DNA from 2 places in the Bradyrhizobium sp. i1.15.2 genome. Region 1 is predicted to be linked to the other one. Evidence: riboswitches for the same ligand, from Rfam matches in the RefSeq annotation. Region 1 holds a riboswitch; the other holds the start of a gene.
What was found. A riboswitch is a leader RNA that binds a small molecule or an ion and turns the genes downstream of it on or off. The one in region 1 is predicted to bind S-adenosylmethionine.
Positions count from the first base shown of each region.

Region 2: another riboswitch for S-adenosylmethionine. It lies ahead of ABIB80_RS02335 (O-succinylhomoserine sulfhydrylase); the one in region 1 lies ahead of metX (homoserine O-acetyltransferase MetX).

Region 1 covers NZ_JBEPRQ010000001.1:82,466-92,053, forward strand. Annotated here, with positions in the region: gene ABIB80_RS00400 (TIGR02594 family protein) at 1-333, opposite strand, end outside; gene ABIB80_RS00405 (alpha/beta fold hydrolase) at 543-1,406, shown strand; gene metW (methionine biosynthesis protein MetW) at 1,529-2,191, opposite strand; gene metX (homoserine O-acetyltransferase MetX) at 2,207-3,409, opposite strand; SAM riboswitch at 3,500-3,579, opposite strand; gene ABIB80_RS00420 (chorismate mutase) at 3,784-4,632, shown strand; gene hisC (histidinol-phosphate transaminase) at 4,667-5,761, shown strand; gene ABIB80_RS00430 (prephenate/arogenate dehydrogenase family protein) at 5,758-6,696, shown strand; gene ABIB80_RS00435 (hypothetical protein) at 6,811-8,379, opposite strand; gene ABIB80_RS00440 (hypothetical protein) at 8,666-8,893, opposite strand; gene ABIB80_RS00445 (GDSL-type esterase/lipase family protein) at 9,084-9,588, opposite strand, start outside.
Region 2 covers NZ_JBEPRQ010000001.1:473,400-482,987, forward strand. Annotated here, with positions in the region: gene ABIB80_RS02300 (VOC family protein) at 1-233, shown strand, start outside; gene ABIB80_RS02305 (SRPBCC family protein) at 424-825, shown strand; gene ABIB80_RS02310 (hypothetical protein) at 926-1,408, shown strand; gene ABIB80_RS02315 (MATE family efflux transporter) at 1,405-2,850, opposite strand; gene ABIB80_RS02320 (hypothetical protein) at 3,172-4,224, opposite strand; gene ABIB80_RS02325 (PAS domain-containing protein) at 4,343-4,753, opposite strand; gene ABIB80_RS02330 (2'-deoxycytidine 5'-triphosphate deaminase) at 4,931-6,067, opposite strand; SAM riboswitch at 6,148-6,227, shown strand; gene ABIB80_RS02335 (O-succinylhomoserine sulfhydrylase) at 6,298-7,494, shown strand; gene ABIB80_RS02340 (SGNH/GDSL hydrolase family protein) at 7,617-8,609, opposite strand; gene ABIB80_RS02345 (SGNH/GDSL hydrolase family protein) at 8,622-9,401, opposite strand; gene ABIB80_RS02350 (OpgC domain-containing protein) at 9,401-9,588, opposite strand, start outside.

The sequences.
Region 1 (9,588 bases):
GTTGCCGCTCTTGGCCATTCCACCGCCGCCGCTCATAGCCATTCCACCGCTGCCGCTCGTGGCGATGCCGCCGCTATTGGCGTTCGGGTCATAGCTGGCGAAGGTGTTGCCGAAGCCGCTCGCCTGCAATTGCGCCGCGCCGCGCTCGAAGCGCGAACTGCGTGCATGCCGGTAATGATGATGTCTGCTGGCGTGATGCGCGTAAGCGTGCCGCTCTGCGCTATGACGATGAGGTCGTGCTGACGCCGGAGAGATGAGCGCGGCGACCGCCGCGAAGGAAACAGCCAGCGCGACGACACAGCGCGACAGGCGAGACGCAAACAACTCGAACATTCTTCATCCTTCGTTGACACCCCCACTTCCCAATCGGCCCGTGCGGTGGCCGACATCCGCGGGCTGTATCAGTATCCTGATGTGGCGAGAACAAGACGCGGTCGCGGAGATTTTGGACGATGATTAAGATGATTAATAAGTGTTAGGTTCGTATGCGCTAACCGCAGGACGGCATTCCAATGTCGCAGCCACCTCTGGGAGAAAACCGGATGCCTCACGCCCTCACGAAGGACAATTGCCGCCTCTATTTCGAACAAGCAGGCACGGGCACGCCAATACTTTTTCTGCACGAATTCGCCGCCGACTACACCAATTGGGAGCCGCAGATGCGCTACTTCTCGCGCGGCCATCGCTGCATCACCTATTCCGCGCGCGGCTACACGCCATCGGACGTGCCTGATGGCGAGGTCTACGGCTACACGCATTTCTACACCGATGCGCTCGCGGTGCTCGATCATCTGAAGATCGATCGCGCGCACTTCGTCGGCCTCTCGATGGGCGCCTATTCATCGCTCCAGATCGGGCTCAACGCGCCCCAACGTGCCCTGTCGATGACGCTCGCCGGCGTCGGCTCAGGCTCGGAGATCGAGAACCTCGACGCCTGGCGCCAGCAGTGCCGCGCCAACGCGGAGCAATTCGAGATGCTCGGCTCGGCCGAAGTCGCAAAGGTCACGCGCGAGGCGCCGAGCCGGATTCCCTTCCTGGTGAAGGACCCGCGCGGCCACGCCGATTTCTACGCCGCCCTGGCGCGGCACGACGCCAAGGGATCGGCGCGGACGATGCGCGGCTTCCAGGCCGGCCGTCCCTCGATCTTTACGATGACAGACGCGATCAGAGCCGCCACGACGCCGGCACTCATCATCTGCGGCGACGAGGACGATCCGTGCGTCGGCGCAAGCCTGTTCCTGAAGAAGCACCTGCCTGCGGCAGGGCTCGCCATGTTTCCGAAGTCCGGCCACGTGCTCAATCTCGAAGAGCCCGCGCTGTTCAACGAAACGGTGGAACGGTTCGTCACGCTGGTAGAAGCGGGACGATGGCCGGCGCGCGATGCGCGGTCGTTGCCGGCGCATTAGCGCGAAGACGTCATCACAGGCTCCGTCGCGTAGCCCGGATGGAGCGAAAGCGTAATCCGGGGCCTTCGCCTCCGCGGATAGAATCCCGGATTGCGCTACGCTTCATCCGGGCTACGGGAATCCTATTTCCTGCCGCCTCGCGTCAGCAAGAACACGCCCTGCTCGCCGAACAGATTCCACACCCACCAGGGCATCCGCAGCCGCAGCGGGCGGCCGTAGAGGTCGAGCGCCTCGGCACGTTCCATCTTGACGTCGATCGCGTCGCAGAGCTCGACGAAATCCTTGATGGTGCAGAAATGGATGTTGGCGGTGTCATACCAGCTTGCCGGCAGATTCTCCGTGCGCGGCATGTGGCCGCCGATCAGGAGCTGGAGCCGCATCTTCCAGAAGCCGAAATTCGGGAACGACACGATGGCGCGGCGGCCGATGCGCAGCAAATTCTCCAGCACCACTTTCGGCTGCCGGGTCGCCTGCAACGTCTGCGACAGGATCACGTAGTCGAAGGCGTCATCGGGATAATTCACGAGATCGGTGTCGGCATCGCCCTGCACCACCGCAAGACCCTTGGCGACGCAGCGGTTGACGCCCTCGCGTGACAGCTCGATGCCGCGGCCGTCGATGCCGCGGGTCTCCAGCAGCTGGAGCAGGTCGCCCTCGCCACAGCCGACGTCGAGCACCTTCGAGCCCGGCTTGACCATCTCGGCCACCAGCACATGGTCGGCGCGAAAATCGCCGGGCTGCCCGGTCGCAAGGCCGCCCAGCGGCAGCGCTTCCTGTACAGACATGACTAGCCGTCCTTGTTAAGCAGTCTTGGCAGTGAGCCCGCGCGCCTTGCCTGCCGACTGCAGGAAGGCACGGGCAATGTCGAAGAACTCGGGCACGTCGAGCAGGAACGCGTCGTGACCGCGATCGGTCTCGATCTCGGCGAAGGACACCCGCGCGCTCGACGCATTCAGGGCGTGCACCAGCGCGCGCGATTCCGAGGTCGGGAACAGCCAGTCGCTGGTGAAAGAAACCACGCAGAAGCGGGTCTGGATTCCCGCGAACGCCTTCGCCAGCACGCCGCCATGGTCGCCGGCGATGTCGAAATAATCCATCGCGCGGGTCAGATAGAGATAGGAGTTGGCGTCGAAGCGCTCGACAAAGGATGAGCCCTGGTAGCGCAGATAGGACTCGACCTGGAAGTCGGCGTCGAACGAGAAGGTCGGCAGCTCGCGGTCCTGCATGCGCCGGCCGAATTTTCGATGCAGCGCGGCGTCCGAAAGATAGGTGATGTGCGCCGCCATCCTAGCGACAGCGAGCCCGCGATGCGGATGGATGCCGTGATCGGCATAGCCGCCTTGGTGCCAGTCGGGATCGGCCATCACCGCCTGACGGCCAAGCTCGTGGAACGCGATGTTCTGCGCCGAATGTCGTGTCGAGCAGGCAATCGCCAGCGCGGAGAATACCCGAGTCGGATACGCCGCAGTCCATTGCAGCACTTGCATGCCGCCCATCGAGCCGCCGACGACTGCGAACAGCGTGTCGATGCCGAGCCGGTCGATCAGCATCGCCTGCGCGCGCACCATGTCGGGGATGGTGATGACGGGGAAATCGAGGCCCCAAACCTTGCCCGTCGCGGGATTGATCGAAGCCGGACCGGTCGAGCCCATGCAGCCGCCGATCACGTTGGAGCAGATGATAAAATACTCGCTGGGATCGAGCGGTCGGCCGGGGCCGACCAAGGTCTCCCACCAGCCGGGCTTGCCGGTGACAGGGTGCACATTGGCGACGTGCTGGTCGCCGGTCAGCGCATGGCAGATCAGGATCGCATTGGAGCGATCGGCATTGAGCTCGCCGTAGGTTTGGTAGGCGATCTGGAACGGGCTGAGATCGACACCGCAATCGAGCTGCAGCGGCTGCTTCGTGCCGAACTGCGCAACCTGCGAGCTCGGACGATCCACCTCGTGCGACCGCTCGTCGGCAGTGATCGCGGGACTGGGAATTGACTGGACGCCAACCATCTGACCATCGACCTCGTTTGCGATCGTAGAAGTGACCGCATTGACATCAGGCCATGAAAAACCCGGCCTGAACGATAGGTTCGGCCGGGATCGAAAGGGTCCCCGGCCTGTTTAGCGAGTTTTTTAACGTGGCTGCAAGCCGGCCGGCTCAAATGACCACGGAACGGATAAAAACTACCGTCTTGGACGGTTTTCGTCAAGTCGCGGCCCGGATCGACCAAATTCGCCTGCCGCGCCGCCGGCGGAAAGGGCCCGATTTCCCTTTGCATTTCTCTTTGCTTTCGCAGCCCCGACTGCCTAATCAGGACATCCATCGTAGCGGTGACGGCTCGACTGATCCGCATTGGAACGCCCCTCAACAGCACCTGTCAGACATGTCCCAACGTCCGCCCGCGCCACCATCGCTCCAGGAATTGCGCAAGGAGATCGACGCGATCGACGAGGGCATGCATCGCCTGCTGATGCAGCGCGGCGACATCATCGACCGCCTGATCCAGGTGAAGCAGACCCAGGAGGTCGGCTCGGCGTTCCGTCCCGCGCGCGAGGCCGCCATGATGCGTGACCTCGTCCAGCGCCATCGCGGCATCCTGCCGCTCGACACGGTCGAGAGCATCTGGCGCGTGATCATCGCGACGTTCACTTACGTCCAGGCGCCATTCTCGGTGCACGCCGACATCTCGGCAAGCGAGCCGGCCATGCGCGATTCCGCGCGATTCCATTTCGGCTTCACCGTGCCTTACGTCGCGCATTTCAGCGCGCAGGCGGCGGTCGAGGCCGTCGCGAAATCCAAGGGCGACCTTGCGCTGGTCTCGGCAACCTCGAGCCGCACGCCGTGGTGGCTGTCGCTGGAAGAAGCCGGCGCGCCAAAGATCATCGCGCGGCTACCCTTTGTCGAGCGCGCCGACCATCCGGCGGCGTTGCCGGTGTTCGCGGTCTCGCGCGTCGCCGACAGCGCCCTGGTGACGGAGGTCGAGACCTTCAGCGTACGCGTGTCAGGGTGGAACGCCGAAGTTGCGCGCGCCCTGTCGCCGCTCGCCGAGATCGTGGCGGTGCCCGACACCGCCTTCGACGGCGCCGCGCTGCTGGTCTCGGTCACCGCGACGAGCAGCCTCGACAAGATCAAGGCTGCCCTGATCGAAGCGGGGGCCTCGGTGCGCTCCACGGCCCTCGTCGGCAGCCACGCAACGCGCTATACGGTGCCCCCGACCGGGCCGAAATCGTAAGTCGCGAACCGCTTAAGCCACTCCGGAGTTGAAGATGTCCCGCCCAGTGCCGAATCCCGGCATTCTCGATATTGCGCCCTATACGCCCGGCAAGACTCCGGTGGCGGAGCCCGGTCGCAAGGTGTTCAAGCTCTCGGCCAACGAGACGCCGTTCGGGCCCTCGCCGAAGGCGATCGAGGCGTTCAAGAACGTGGCGGATCACCTGGAAGACTATCCGGAAGGGACCTCGCGCGTGCTGCGCGAAGCGATCGGGCGCACCTTCGGGCTCGACCCCAACCGCATCATCTGCGGCGCCGGCTCGGACGAGATCCTCAATCTGCTCGCCCACACCTATCTCAGCCATGGCGACGAGGCGATCTCGACCACGCACGGCTTCCTGGTCTACCCGATCGCAACCATGGCGGTCGGCGCCAGGAACGTCGTCGCGGCGGAGAAGAACCTCACCGCGGATGTAGACGCCATCCTGAAAGCCGTCACGCCGCGCACAAAACTGGTCTGGCTCGCCAACCCCAACAACCCGACCGGCACCTATCTGCCGTTCGACGAGGTCAAGCGCCTGCGCGCCGGCCTGCCCTCGCACGTGCTGCTGGTGCTGGACGCAGCCTATTGCGACTACGTCTCGCGCAACGATTACGAGATGGGGATCGAGCTGGTGGCGACCACCGAGAACACGGTCGTGACCCACACGTTCTCCAAGATCCATGGTCTTGCGGCGCTGCGGATCGGCTGGATGTTCGGCCCCGAACACATCATCGACGCGGTCAACCGCATCCGCGGTCCCTTCAACGTGTCGACGCCGGCGATGTACGCTGCCGTTGCCGCGATCGAGGACACCGCGCATCAGGCGATGTCGAAGCAGTTCACCGAGACCTGGCGCAACTGGCTGACCGAGGAGATCGGCAAGCTCGGCCTGAAGGTGACGCCGAGCGTCGCCAATTTCGTGCTGATCCATTTCCCGACGGAGGGAAAGACCTCGGACGCAGCCGACGCCTTCCTCACCAAGCGCGGGCTGGTGCTGCGCGGCTTGAAGAACTACGGCCTGCCGCATTCGTTGCGCATGACCATCGGCACCGAGGAGGCCAACCGCCTCGTCGTCGAGGGCCTGCGCGACTTCATGGCCGGAACATGAGCGCGACCTCGCACTTCGAGCGCGTCGCGCTGATCGGCTTCGGCTTGATCGGCGGCTCGATCGCGCGCGCTGCGAAGCTCCAGGGCTTGGCTGGCGAGATCGTTACCACCGCGCGCTCGGAGAAGACGCGCGCACGCGTGATGGAGCTCGGCATTGTCGATCAGGTCGTGGCGACCAATGCGGAAGCGGTGAAGGATGCCGATCTCGTCATCCTCTGCATTCCCGTCGGCGCCTGCGGGCCGGTGGCGCAGGAAATCGCCGCCTATCTCAAGCCCGGCGCGATCATCTCCGACGTCGGCTCGGTCAAGGGCGCCATCGTCAGGGATATGGCGCCGCATCTGCCGAAAGGCATCCATTTCGTGCCGGCGCATCCCGTCGCAGGCACCGAGCATTCGGGCCCCGATTCGGGCTTCGCCGAGCTCTTCATCAACCGCTGGTGCATCCTCACCCCACCGGAGGGCGTCGATGCGGCTGCCACCGATCGCCTGCGTGCGTTCTGGGCGGCGATGGGTGCCAAGGTCGAAATCATGACGCCGGATCATCATGATCTCGTGCTCGCGATCACCAGCCATCTGCCGCATCTGATCGCCTACACCATCGTCGGCACCGCCGACGAACTGGCGCAGGTGACGGAGTCCGAGGTCATCAAGTTCTCCGCCGGCGGCTTTCGCGATTTCACCCGCATCGCCGCCTCCGATCCGACGATGTGGCGCGACGTCTTCCTCGCCAACAAGGAAGCCGTGCTGGAGATGCTCGGCACCTTCACCGAGGATCTGGCAAAGCTCACCCGCGCGATCCGCCGCGGCGACGGCGAGGCGCTGTTCGACCACTTCACCCGCACCCGCGCCATCCGCCGCGGCATTGTCGAGATCGGCCAGGATTCGGCGGCGCCCGACTTCGGCCGGCCGCATGCGCAGCTCGGCAACAAGCCGTAGCACTGAAGTAGCCCGGATGGAGCGCAAGCGTAATCCGGGACCTCCGTCGCTTGAGGCAAGATTCCCGGATTGCGCTTCGCTCCATCCGGGCTACGAGCCCGCGTGGCTCCGTGACTAGAACGGATAGTAGCGGATCTGCGTCATGACCACGTTGTCGTCCGTCTTCGGGGCGCCGCCGACGCCGGCGAATGCGAACCGCTGCGTGTAGGAATATTGCAGGCCGGCTTTGAGCGTACCGAAATTGCCCTGGTAGATGGTGTCGTAGATCCCGGCCGTGATCTGCCGGACCTCCCTGGTGTTTCCGTTGCAGGTCGCGGCCGGCGAATTCTCGGTCAAGCAGCCGGTGTTGTTGTAGAGCGGATTGCCGTAGCCGAAGGGCACCGTTCCAACATTGGCGAAATTCGCCTTGGCCTTTTCGAGGCCTGCATAGGAGTAGACATCGAGGCTGGGCGTCGCGTGCCAGATCAGGCCGACGGCGGCCGCCGTGATCGTCAGCGGGAGGATGGTGCCGTCCTGCGCCACCGCCGCGTCGGGGAACGGCGTTGCCGTGAAGCGGCCCAGCACGCCGTGCGAGCCATAGAGCTGAAGATCGAGGGTTTTCGGAATCAGTTCGGCGAAGATGTGTCCCCCGAAGCTTCCGGTGTCGTAGGTGTGGTTGGCGTTGTTGAAGCGATCGAACAGCTGGCGGTAGAGCGCCCACGCCTCGACATGCAGCTTGGTGGGCCCGAGCCGTGGGTCCCAGGCTGCCTTGACGGTGACGTCGGGCACCTGATTCAGACTGACATTGTTGAGGTTGTTGAAGAAGCTGCCGCCGGGACCGGTCAGATTGACCTGAAGGTTCGGGTTCAGCACGCCCTGGGGTCCAATGGCGGGTGTGCCGACAGCCGGGACGTTGCCGCCGAAGAACGCGGTCTGGGCATTCTCGACCGACGCAGCCAGCTTGAACTCCGGTCCGATGTCCTGCCAGACGCGCAGCCCGGGCTGCCGTGCCGCAAGAAATCCCGGGACGGATTCGAAGTCGATCACGCCGGGCGCATCGACGCCGCGAGGATCGATGCCCGACTTGGTCGGCGCGTTGAGCGACCAGGATTGCCCGGCGAGGAAGTGAAGACCGAGATCGGTGCGGTCCAGTTCCAGGCTGAGCTGCCGCATGCGCGGATTGAATGAGTTGGTCGCCACCGAGTTCGCCGTCTGAGCCGCACCTTCGAAATCGATCTCGCCGTAACCAGCGAGGTGCGTGTCGGCATCGGCATTGCCTTCGGCCAACACCGAGAACCTGCTCTGGCGCGCGGAGAAGCGCGTTTCCGGGATGTTGAAATTGCGGCTCTGCTGATAGGGGATGAAGTTGTAGACCGAGCCGGTATCGGAAGCGAGATTGCGTGAGCGGTAGATGCCGGTGAGATCGACCCAGCCTCCGAATGTCAACGTCACGCCCTTGTAGCAGACCTTGCCGGCCGCACATGGATCGGCGGCGAGCGCCTTGTAACTTGCTGGTAACTGAACGGCCTTCGCCTGCGCTTCAACCTGCCGCGTCTTGCGCGCCTCGGAGTCCACGCGCTGCTGGAGCTCCTTCAGCTTCGCCTTCAGCGACTGGATTTCGGTTGTGACATTGTCGTCGGCACGCGCCTGCCCTGAACAGGCAGCGAGAATACCCAGCATCAGTCCGCAATTGATGATCCGCACTTGAAGCTTCCTCCATTTGGGAAGCGGATTGGATTCCGCGCGCCGTCTCCGGCGCCTGCATGCTTCCCTGGTGTGGAGTGATTTGAATGCGGCTGCGGTTATTCGCGGCGAGGTGCATCTTCTGCATCACGTTTTCCTGACGATCCTGTTCGGAATATTTTCGTTGGCCGCCGATCCGTACGCGCGACTGTCGCGATTGTCCAAGGCAACGTTCAAGGTAATGCGCATTGGGCCCGGCCGGGACATGACCGGGCCCAGTTCGCGACGGGCAAGTGGTGGATGGCGACTATTTGCCCCTGCTCGCGCGCATCACCGTGGGGCGCGGTGATTTCCGCGAGGGGACGAATGCCATCGTCTCCCGCGTCGTGGGATTCGAGATGTTGCGATCACCATTAGGATACATCGAGGCGTATGCGGCCGGCTCCTGCGACTGCCATTCCCACTGCGCGAACGCGGGCGTCGCGAGCGTGGTCGAGATGGCGATAGCGGCAATGAACAGCCTGGACTTCGTCATGATATCTCTCCTGCCTGGGCGACCGCCTCAACGTGCGGCCGACATGGAGAGAGAGCGGACTTTGCGGCTCCGCATTCCCGGCGGGTCATCACGATCCGGCGAAGCGGCCGTGAGTTCAGCTCGTAACCTGCATGGAGGGAGTTACGACAGCTGAGGGCGATGAATGGAGACAGGCAACTCTGAATTCACCCTACTGCTTCGCGCTGCGATCAAACTTTCCCGGCTTGAACAGATCGAGGTCGATGGCCTGTCCCATCGCCAGATATCCGGTGCGGTTGGGATGAAGCTTGTCGCCGGCGCCGCCGGTCGTGCTTTCGGGAACGAACTCCGGCTTGAGGCCACCCGAGGCCGGATCGAGCGTCGCACGATCAAAATCTATCACGCCGTCGAATGTCCCCGAGCTACGGATGAATGCGTTGAGCGCTTTGCGCTTGTCATCCTGCTCGGGGAAACCATGTGCCGCGCTGGTGCTGCCCAATGCCGAAACGACGGTGGCGCCAATGATCCGGGCTTGCGGCCATTTCGCACGTAGCCTCGCGACACCATCCTTCATCGCGGCGATGACTTGGTCGGCCGTGAAATTGCCGTTCTTGCTGAAATCGTTGATGCCTTCCAGCCAGATCAGGCTGGATATGCCGGACAGCGACAGCACGTCGCGATCGAGCCGCTGGCCCGAAGCGGGGCCGCCCGCGTAC
Region 2 (9,588 bases), 390 kb from region 1:
AGGGCGCGCCGGCGCTGTGGCTGCACCTGAACAAGGGGCGGAAAGCCGATGGCGCGCATATCGCGTTTCGCGCTGGGGATCATGATTCGGTCAAGGCATTCCATAGCGAGGGCCTGAAGAGCGGCGGTCGCGACAATGGCGGCGCCGGCCCGCGCAAGGATTACAGCCCGACTTACTACGCGGCGTTTTTGATCGATCCCGATGGCAACAATGTCGAGGCGGTTTGCACGTGAGTACGGCAGGCCTCACCACACACATTGTCATGCCCCGGCTTGACCGGGGCATCCAGTACGCCGCAGCTTCTCGATTCATCACAGCGGCCTCTGGAATACTGGATCGCCCGATCAAGTCGGGCGATGACAGCTGAGATGACGGCGCTATCGCTCGCTTCTCTACATCACAGGATTCAACCAGGATTCAACAATGGCCTCCATCCACAACGACATTCCCCTCAACGCCCCGGCGCGCGACGTCTGGGATGCGGTGCGTGATTTCGGCGCGCTGCATCGGCGGCTGGCGCCGGGCTTCGTCACGGCCTGCGCGCTCGACGGCGACGCGCGCGTCGTCACCTTCGCCAATGGATCGGTGGCGCGCGAGGTGCTGGTCGATTGCGACGATGCGCGGCAGCGGCTGGTCTACGCGATCAACAACGAGCGGCTGAAGCATTACAGCGCCTCGGTGCAGGTGATCGCCGAGGGCGAGGCGAGAAGCCGCCTGGTCTGGATCATCGACATGCTGCCGAATGAGCTCGCGCCCTATGTGCAGGGACAGACCAAGGACGCTGTCGCCGCCATACACCGAGCGTTTCCAGCGGCGGCTGCGTGATATTTCTCACAGAGCCCCGCCCTTGTCCGCCGTAACCATGGCGGCGTGCGCCCGGTTGGCTCCGCTCTCCCGGCGGCGCCACGCACGCGAGGAGCAGGCCATGAGAGGTGCGGACAAGGTGATCTGCCAGGCGGCCGCCGTGCTGCTGATGTTTTCGATTTCGAGCGCGCCGGCAAAGGCGCAATTCCTCGGCGGCGGCGGTGCCGGCGGCGAGGACATGATGACCCAGATGGCGCCGATGCTGGAGATGATGAAGGCCAAGATGGGCAAGCGCCGCTTCGGCATGATGATGCAGACCATGGGCCCAATGATGAGCCGCATGATGGAGAATGGCGGCGGCGGAATTGGCGGCCTCGGCGGCGGCAATCTCGGCGGCGGTTTCGGGGCGCCCAATTACGGCGGCTACGCACCGATGGGCGGAGGCGGATATATGCTGACTGGAATGAGCGGCATGGGCGGCGGCGATATCATGGGCATGCTCGGCGGCGCCGGTGGCGGCGACATGATGGCGATGATTCCGCAACTGATGCGGCTCGCCAATGTCGGCGGCGGTGGCGGCCATCGCCGCCACAGGCATCGCTAGTCCGCAGCGGCCGACAGAGCCGGCCTGATCGCAGGTTTGGTTTGGCGCGGTCCCCAGCGCGTCAGCACCACGCTGGAGGACGAGAGCAGGCCGAGCACGACCATCGAGCTCGCCGCCAGCCAGAAGAAGCTTTGCGCGGTGGCATCGTGCGTCGACAGCCACCAGCCGACCGCCGAGATGTAGATCAGCCGCGCGGTCTGCGCCAGCACCGGGCCGATTACCTTGGCAGCGCCCTGCGACGAGAAATACATCGTCGAGGCAAGGCCGATGAAGGCGTAGAACGGCGCCACCGTCGACAAATATTGATGGCTGGTGGCGCGCACGGTCGCGCTGTCGGTGAAGATGTTGACCCAGAGATCGGGGAAGATCGCGACCAGGCAAGCCGGTGCACCGACGGCGACGAAGGCGCTCGCGGCCGCGATCCAGGCGATGCGCCGCGCGCGGGCGATGCGACCGGCGCCGACCGCCATGCCGATCATCGGCACCGAGGCGATGCCGAACGAGAACGCGATCGAGGTCAGCAGGAATTCCAGCCGCGCACCGATGCCGTAGCCGGCGAGGATCGCGGTGCCGAATTTCGCAAGCATGTGGGTGAAGATCGAGATCGTCAGCACCGATTGCAGCGGCGAGAAGCAGGCGATGGCGCCGACCTTCAGGATGTCGAAAAACATCGCCCATTGGATCCGAAGTCCGCGCAGTTTCGGCGTCACGCGGGCGCGGCCGGAGAACAGGTACCAGCCCATCACGCCGATGTTCATGCAATAGGCAATCAGCGCGCCGGCGGCGACGCCGCGCATGCCGAATTGCGGCACCGGACCGAGCCCGAGGCCGAGCGTGCCGCCAAGCACGATCTGCCAGGCCGCAGAATTGAGGATCAACAGCGACGGCAGCTTCATGTTGCCGGTGCCGCGGAGGACCCCGGCCATGGTGTTGAGTAGCCAGGGCAGCACGGCGCCGCCGAAAAACACCTGGGTGTAGGCGATCGCATGCGTCAGCACGTCGCCGCGGCCACCGAGCATTTCCAGAACGCGCGGTCCGAAGATCAGCATGCCCAGCATGAAGACGAGGCCGAAGCTGATTCCGATCAGCAGCGCGTGCGCGGCGAGCGTCCCGGCACGCTCGCGATCGCCGGCGCCGAGCGCGCGCGCGATGGCGGAGGCCACCGCGCCGCCCATCGCACCGCCCGACATGGTCATGGTCAGGATCACTGTCGGAAACACCAGCGCCATCGCGGCCAGCGCTTCCACACCAAGACGTCCGATATAGGAGGTCTCCGCAATCACCGTGCAAGTGCCGGCTGAGAGCGCGACGACGTTGGGCCAGGCCAGTCCGAGCAGCGTGCGCAGGATCGGCCCGTCCATCAGCGCGCTCCTCACAGGGCGCGGGGGCGGCGGCAGCGGACGCTCTTGTTCATCGACCGGGATTTCGGCGATGTCTGACATGTCCTCTCCGGGCGAAAGCGCCATTTGCGGCGCGGCAATGCTTGGGTGTACCAATGAATTGGTTCGCGCGCAGGGCGCAACGACAGGCTTGTTAGCACGATGCGCAGCGATTCCTCCTGCGCTAGGTGCAGGCGTGCCCTGCGGCAGCGCATTTCAGCCCGTGGAATTGCGGCTCTCAGTCTCCGTGGGGCCATCCTTCGAGACGCCCGCGTCGCGGGCTCCTCAGGATGAGGTCTTGTTTCGCGGTGACATGTCGGACCCTCATGGTGAGGAGCCCGCGAAGCTGGCGTCTCGAACCACGAGGCCAACGCCCGCGCGGCATTACCCAATCGTCCAGAGCAATGGCGGACGGCCGCGCGATGTCGGGGACAGGTGCACTCCGATGTGCCGCCCGCATCCGGCCGCGAGCCCTTCGAACAACCCCGCCAGCACCTTGGTGCAGGCAGGGTGGTCATCGGCGACGCCGTCCATCAACTTCCAGCTCTGCTGACGGATTTCGAACATGCCTTCGGATTGCGTCGTCTCAGCCACATCGTCCTGCGCGACCAACAGCGCGTTGAGGAACGTCGCGAATTCGCTCGCACCGCCGCGGCCCATCGACAGCGCCGCAGCGACCTCATCGAAATATTGCATCCCGATCAGCTTGCCCGTGAGGTGCAGGAGATAGCCGGCATCCTCTGGACCGAACAGCTGCACCATCACGGGCGCGGCTGTGCGCACATATTCCATCGCATAGTTGCGATAGGCTTTTTCCAGTCGCGGTCTTGGCCAGCTTGCGACTGGCAACGCCGGAGCCGCGGCGGCATCGAACAGCGGCGCTTCGAGATGTCGCGCGAACACGAGGCGCTGGTCGAGTTCGAGGGGCTGGTCATATTGATAATAGTAGCCTTCGAGCCCATCCTGGCCGTCGACGCTCTGCTTGGTGCAGACGAACCCTAATCTGGTATCGCCGAGCGCCACACCGTTGTTGGCGTGCCAGCCGCGCAGCATCGCGCGCGAGACTTCGCCCGGCACGCCGCAGATGGCGGTGCCCTTCCAGATCCAGCGCGGCGGCGGATAGCGGATCCAGGCTTTGCGATCACTCTCATACATGTATTCGACGTGCACGCCGCCGATCCAGTTGGAGAGGTAGTGATATTGCGCGGCCGCCACGGCGGGCGGCAGATGGGTCAACCCGAGCTTCTCCAGCCCCGGCAGAAAGCGCTCCTGCTGCTGGCGGCGGAACACGCGAAAGACGAACTCCGCAGCATCCGCCGTGCCGCGACGCGTGACCACGGTGAGGATCAGACCGGTGAAATAGGCGTGATAGAGATCGGCAACCGCGCGCCAGCGTTTCCATTGAGCTTCCTGCGCGGGGTCTGATGCGGCGGTCATGTTCGCTCCCGATCGTTGTTTTGATCGAGTGTGTCACTGCATCTGGTGACGGACAAGCTGAGCCGCACGCAGGGCGCCCTGCACGCCGCCAATTCCGCATCGCGAATTTTGCGCAGGCTTAATTTTGCGCAGCTTTGGCGGCACGCTCGCGCTCGACGCGCTCGGTCACGTCGCGCGCCATCGCCACCGATCCCTGCACCACGCCAGCGGCGTCCCGCACCAGCGCGAAGGTCATCTCGATGTAGAGCTTGCGTCCGTCCTTGTGCAGCGCGCGGGTCAGTGTCGGTTTGCCCGCAAGCTTCATCGCGCCGCTGGCAAGCGCGGCCTCGAAGCCTTTCCAGTGCGCGGCACGCAGATGTTCGGGAATGATGAGGTCGAGATTCTGACCCAGCGCTTCGTCCGCGGAGAATCCGAACAGTGCGGACGATGCGCGATTCCACCGCATGATCGTGCCGGAGCGATCCGAATAGATCAGCGCGTCTGCGACGTCGTCGAGGATTTTTGCGTCGAGTTCGGATTGATCTGTCATTTCGCCACCTCGGACGTAGCCCGGATTCGCTTATTATCCTGACACAGATTCGGTGTCATCGCCCGACTTGATCGGGCGATCCAGTATTCCAGAGGCGGATGTGATCGAACCGATAGGCTGCGGCGTACTGGATGCCCCGGTCAAGCCGGGGCATGACAGCGGAAGGTGAGCCTATCCCTACACCCGGAAATGCTTGCTCAGCTTCAGCCCCTGGGCCTGGTAATTTGAGCCGATGCGCTGGCCGTACATGGCGTCGGGGCGCGCCAGCATCTTTTCATAGACGAGGCGGCCGACGATCTGGCCGTGCTCGAGGATGAACGGCACCTCGCGCGAGCGCACTTCGAGCACGGCGCGCGACCCCAACCCGCCGGCGCCGGCATAGCCGAAGCCGGGATCGAAGAATCCGGCATAATGCACGCGGAACTCGCCGACCAGCGGATCGAACGGCACCATCTCCGCGGCGTAATCGGGCGGCACCTGCACCGCCTCTTTCGACGCCAGGATATAGAACTCGCCGGGATCGAGGATGAGACTGCCGTCGGGACGGGCCGAGATCGGCTCCCAGAACTCCTCGACGGAATAGCCGGCGCGGCGATCGACGTCGATCACGCCGGTGTGGCGCTTGGCGCGGTAGCCGACGAAGCCGCCGCTCTTCTCGCCGGAGAGATCTACGGAGACGGCGACGCCGCCGGTGAGATCGGCATCGTCGATATCGACGAGACGTTCGGTCGCGTGCAGCGCCTCGAGGTCGTCGATGTTGAGGATGGCATCGCCGGTGCGGAAGCGTACCTGACTCAGGCGCGAGCCCTCGCTGACCAGCACCGGGAACGTCTTGGGGCTGATCTCGGCATAGAGCGGGCCGTGATAGCCGGCACCGATCATGTCGAAGCGGCGGGTGCCGTCGGCGATCACGCGGGTGAAGACGTCGAGCCGGCCGGTCGAGCTCTTCGGGTTGGCGGCCGCGACGATCTCCGGCGGCAACGCGAGGCTTTCGAGCAGCGGCACGATGTAGACGCAGTTGGTCTCCAGCACCGCGCCGTCGGCGAGACTGAACTCGTGCAGCTTCAATTCGTCGATGCGCTCGGCAACGGTGGCGCCGGGACCAGGCAGGAAGCTGGCGCGAACGCGATAGGCGATATCGCCGAGACGCAAATCGAGGCTCGCCGGCTGGATCTGGCTTTCGACGAAGTCGTAAGCGGGCAGGATGAGACCGCCCTCCGCCATCGCCGCAATCATGCGGTCGGGCAGGATACCATTGGCGTCGGCGGCGACCGTGAACGTCAACCCGGGGTCCTCATCAGGGATCAAACACATCCCGACATGCGGGAAATATGAGCGTTTTACGGCTATCCGATGGACGTCTTGACGGAAAGGGCATTGCGGAATATGAGCATGACTTATCCCGTGGTGATTTGAGCCGGCCGGCTTGCAGCCACGTTAAATAAGTCGCTAAACAGGCCGGGGACCTCTGTGATCCCGGCCCGTGGAAATATTCCAGGCCGGTTTTTTTGTGGCCATTTTCGATGGTCACTTCAGGAGGTCCTATGTCGAAGTCCCCGGCGCCAACCGCGCAATACCGTCCCGAAACTCGCCTGGTTCATTCCGGCACCCTGCGCTCGCAATATGGCGAGACCTCGGAGTCGCTGTTCCTGACCCAGGGCTACGTCTACAACAGCGCCGAGGAGTGCGAGGCGCGGTTCAAGGGCGAGGACCCCGGCTTCATCTATTCACGCTACTCCAATCCGACCATCGCGATGTTCGAGCGCCGCATGATCGAGCTCGAAGGCGCCGAAGCGGCACGTTCCGCCGCGACCGGCATGGCCGCGGTGACGACGGCGATCCTGGCGCCGCTGAAGGCCGGCGATCACGTCGTGGCCTCGCGCGCGCTGTTCGGCTCGTGTCTCTACGTCGTGCAGGATTTGCTGCCGCGCTACGGCATCGAGACCACGCTGGTCGACGGCCTCGATCTTGACCAGTGGCAGCGCGCCATGAAGCCGAACACCAAGACGTTTTTCCTGGAGAGCCCGACCAATCCGACGCTCGACGTGCTCGACATTCCCGGCATTGCCGAGATCGCGCACAGCGGCGGCGCGCGGCTCGTCGTCGACAACGTGTTCGCCACGCCGATCTGGCAGAGCCCGCTCGCGCTCGGCGCCGACGTCGTGGTCTATTCCGCGACCAAGCACATCGACGGCCAGGGCCGCTGTCTCGGCGGCATCATCCTGTCCTCGGAGGCGTTCATCGCCGAGCACATCCACAATTTCATGCGCCAGACCGGCCCGTCGATCTCGCCGTTCAACGCCTGGGTGCTGCTCAAGGGCCTGGAGACGCTCGCCGTGCGCGTGCGCGCGCAGACCGAGACGGCCGCGCGCATCGCGGACGTGCTGGCGAGCCATCCGAAGATTTCGCGGCTGGTGTTTCCCGGCCGCGCCGATCATCCGCAGGCGGCATTGGTGAAGAAGCAGATGCGCGGCGGCTCGACGCTGGTCGGCCTCGAGGTCAAGGGCGGCAAGCAGGCGGCGTTCCGCGTGCTCAACGAGCTCAAGCTTGCCAAGATCTCGAACAATCTCGGCGACGCCAAGAGCCTCGTCACGCACCCCGCCACCACGACGCATCAGCGCCTCAAGCCGGAGGACCGCGCCGCGCTCGGCATCAGCGAGGGATTCATCCGCTTCTCGGCGGGGCTGGAGCACGCGGATGATCTAATCGAGGATCTGACCGCGGCGCTGGAGAAGGCGTAGCCACACACTCGGAATCGTAGGGTGGGCAAAGCGAAGCGTGCCCACCCTTCACGATCGCGGTGCCGATAGATGGTGGGCACGGCGCGCGAAGAGCGCGCCTTTGCCCACCCTACGGCACCAAGCTACATCGGCCGGTACGTCCGCACGTCCGCGGGCACGTTCACGCCGAGCTTGATCTGGCCGACGGAGCGGATGATGTCGTCGCCGAGGAGCTGGGCGAAGCAGGCGTAGCCCCAATCGTTCATGTGCAGGCCGTCGGCGATCACAAAGCTCTCGACCGGAAGCGATTGCTTCTCGTGCCAGTCGCGCATCACCTCGAAGCGCGGGAAGATGCCGACGTGACGGAGCTCAGCGACCTTGCCGAGCAGCTTCACCATCTTGCCGGCGCTCTCGGCGCGCTGGTTGACGGCTGGCGAATACTGCGGATCGACCAGCACGACGTCGGTGCCGCCGGCAGCCTGGATGCGGCTGATGCCGTCCTCGACGAGCTTGGCGGTATCGCCGGGATCGAGATTGCGCAGCACCGCATTGGTGCCGACCTGCCAGATCACCAGATCCGGATGCACGTCGATCACCTCCTTCTGAAGGCGCTTCATCATCTCGGGCGCGTCCTCGCCGCCGACGCCGGCATTGACGACGGTGATGTCGGCTGTCGGATAGTGCCGGTGCAGCTGCGCGGCAAGACGATTGGGATAGTTGAACTCCGGCGAGCTCGCACCGAATCCCGCGGTCGAGGACGAGCCGAATGCGACGATGACGACGGGCTGGCCGGCGACGAGCTTGCCCGCGACATGCGGCAGCGAGCCCATCGCCTTAGCGCCGCCCTTCGGCGACAGGCAGGGCACGCGGCTGAAGACGTCGCCGGCGGATTTCGCGACCTGCTTCACCTTGTCGATGGCGCGCGCCGTGATGCCGCGCTGGTCGGGGGACGTCGCTGCGACGGTCGTCTGGGACGGTGAAGCGGGAGCCGGATTAGCCGACTGCTGCGGGGCCGGCGTTGCCTGCGCGCCCTGCGTCTGCGCGTGCGATTGCCAGGCCGGACTCAGCAACAGCAGCACCGCTGCTGCAGGCGCAGCCAGCCATGCCGTCAGGCAAAAAGGGCGGAGAGAACTCATTAACGCTAGACCTCAATTTTGCTGCTGGGCCGGCTCCAGATGCGCAGCGTCGATCACGAACTGTGCCAACGCCCGGCCAAGGCAATCATGGACCTGCTTCGCCAGCTCAGGCCCGCGCGACGGGCTGAACAGGTCGAACTGCCCCTGGTCATTCCACTGCCGCATGATCGCGAAACGATCGAACAGCGGAATATCGTGCTCCTGCGCCACCACCCGCATATTGTCGAGGTATGGCGGCACCGAGATCATGGTTTCGGTACGCGGACTGTACTGCAAGTTCATCAAGACGACGTCAGCCCCTGCCTTTTGCAGCGCAACAACCCCTCCGGTCACTGCGCCGCGAAAATCATCGGGATCGATGGCTCGGATAGCATCGACAGTCCCGGTCTGCCAGATAACCAAAGTAGGTGCTTTTGCTTCCATCAGCTTAACGAAACTGGCGGCCGCCTCCTCGGCCGTTTTCTTGCTCTGTATTTCTACGGAGACGTGGACTATCTCGGACGGCGACAGCTTGTCCTTCAGAATGGCCTGCATCCGCGCCGGATAAGAGGCGTCCTCGGAAGCCGGAATTGTGGTCGAGCGACTGCCGATGACCAGGATTTCGAGCGGCTTGCCGGCCTTCACGGCATCGGCGACCTTGGGAAGCTGGCTTTCGCTGGTGAGCAGATAGGACGGCACTTCACAGGCTGCGGGCGCGGCTGAAGCAGCCGGCGCAGCATCGTCCGCGCGCGCCGGAGGCGCGGCGAGACCACCGCACAGCAGGATCAGGCTCAGGAAAACCTTCGCCTTCATCAGCCCCCTCCCGCCATATCGGCGCTGCCGACGGCGCTTTTGGTTTTCGAACCGCTCTTGTCAGCCACCCGCTTGTACCACGAAATCAGCCAGGCCATGGCCCACATGATCAGAATTCCGGAGAGACTAATTAGCGCATGCATGACCGGGCCGCCCGAGACCTCGGCCAGGATGAAATGGCCGGCAA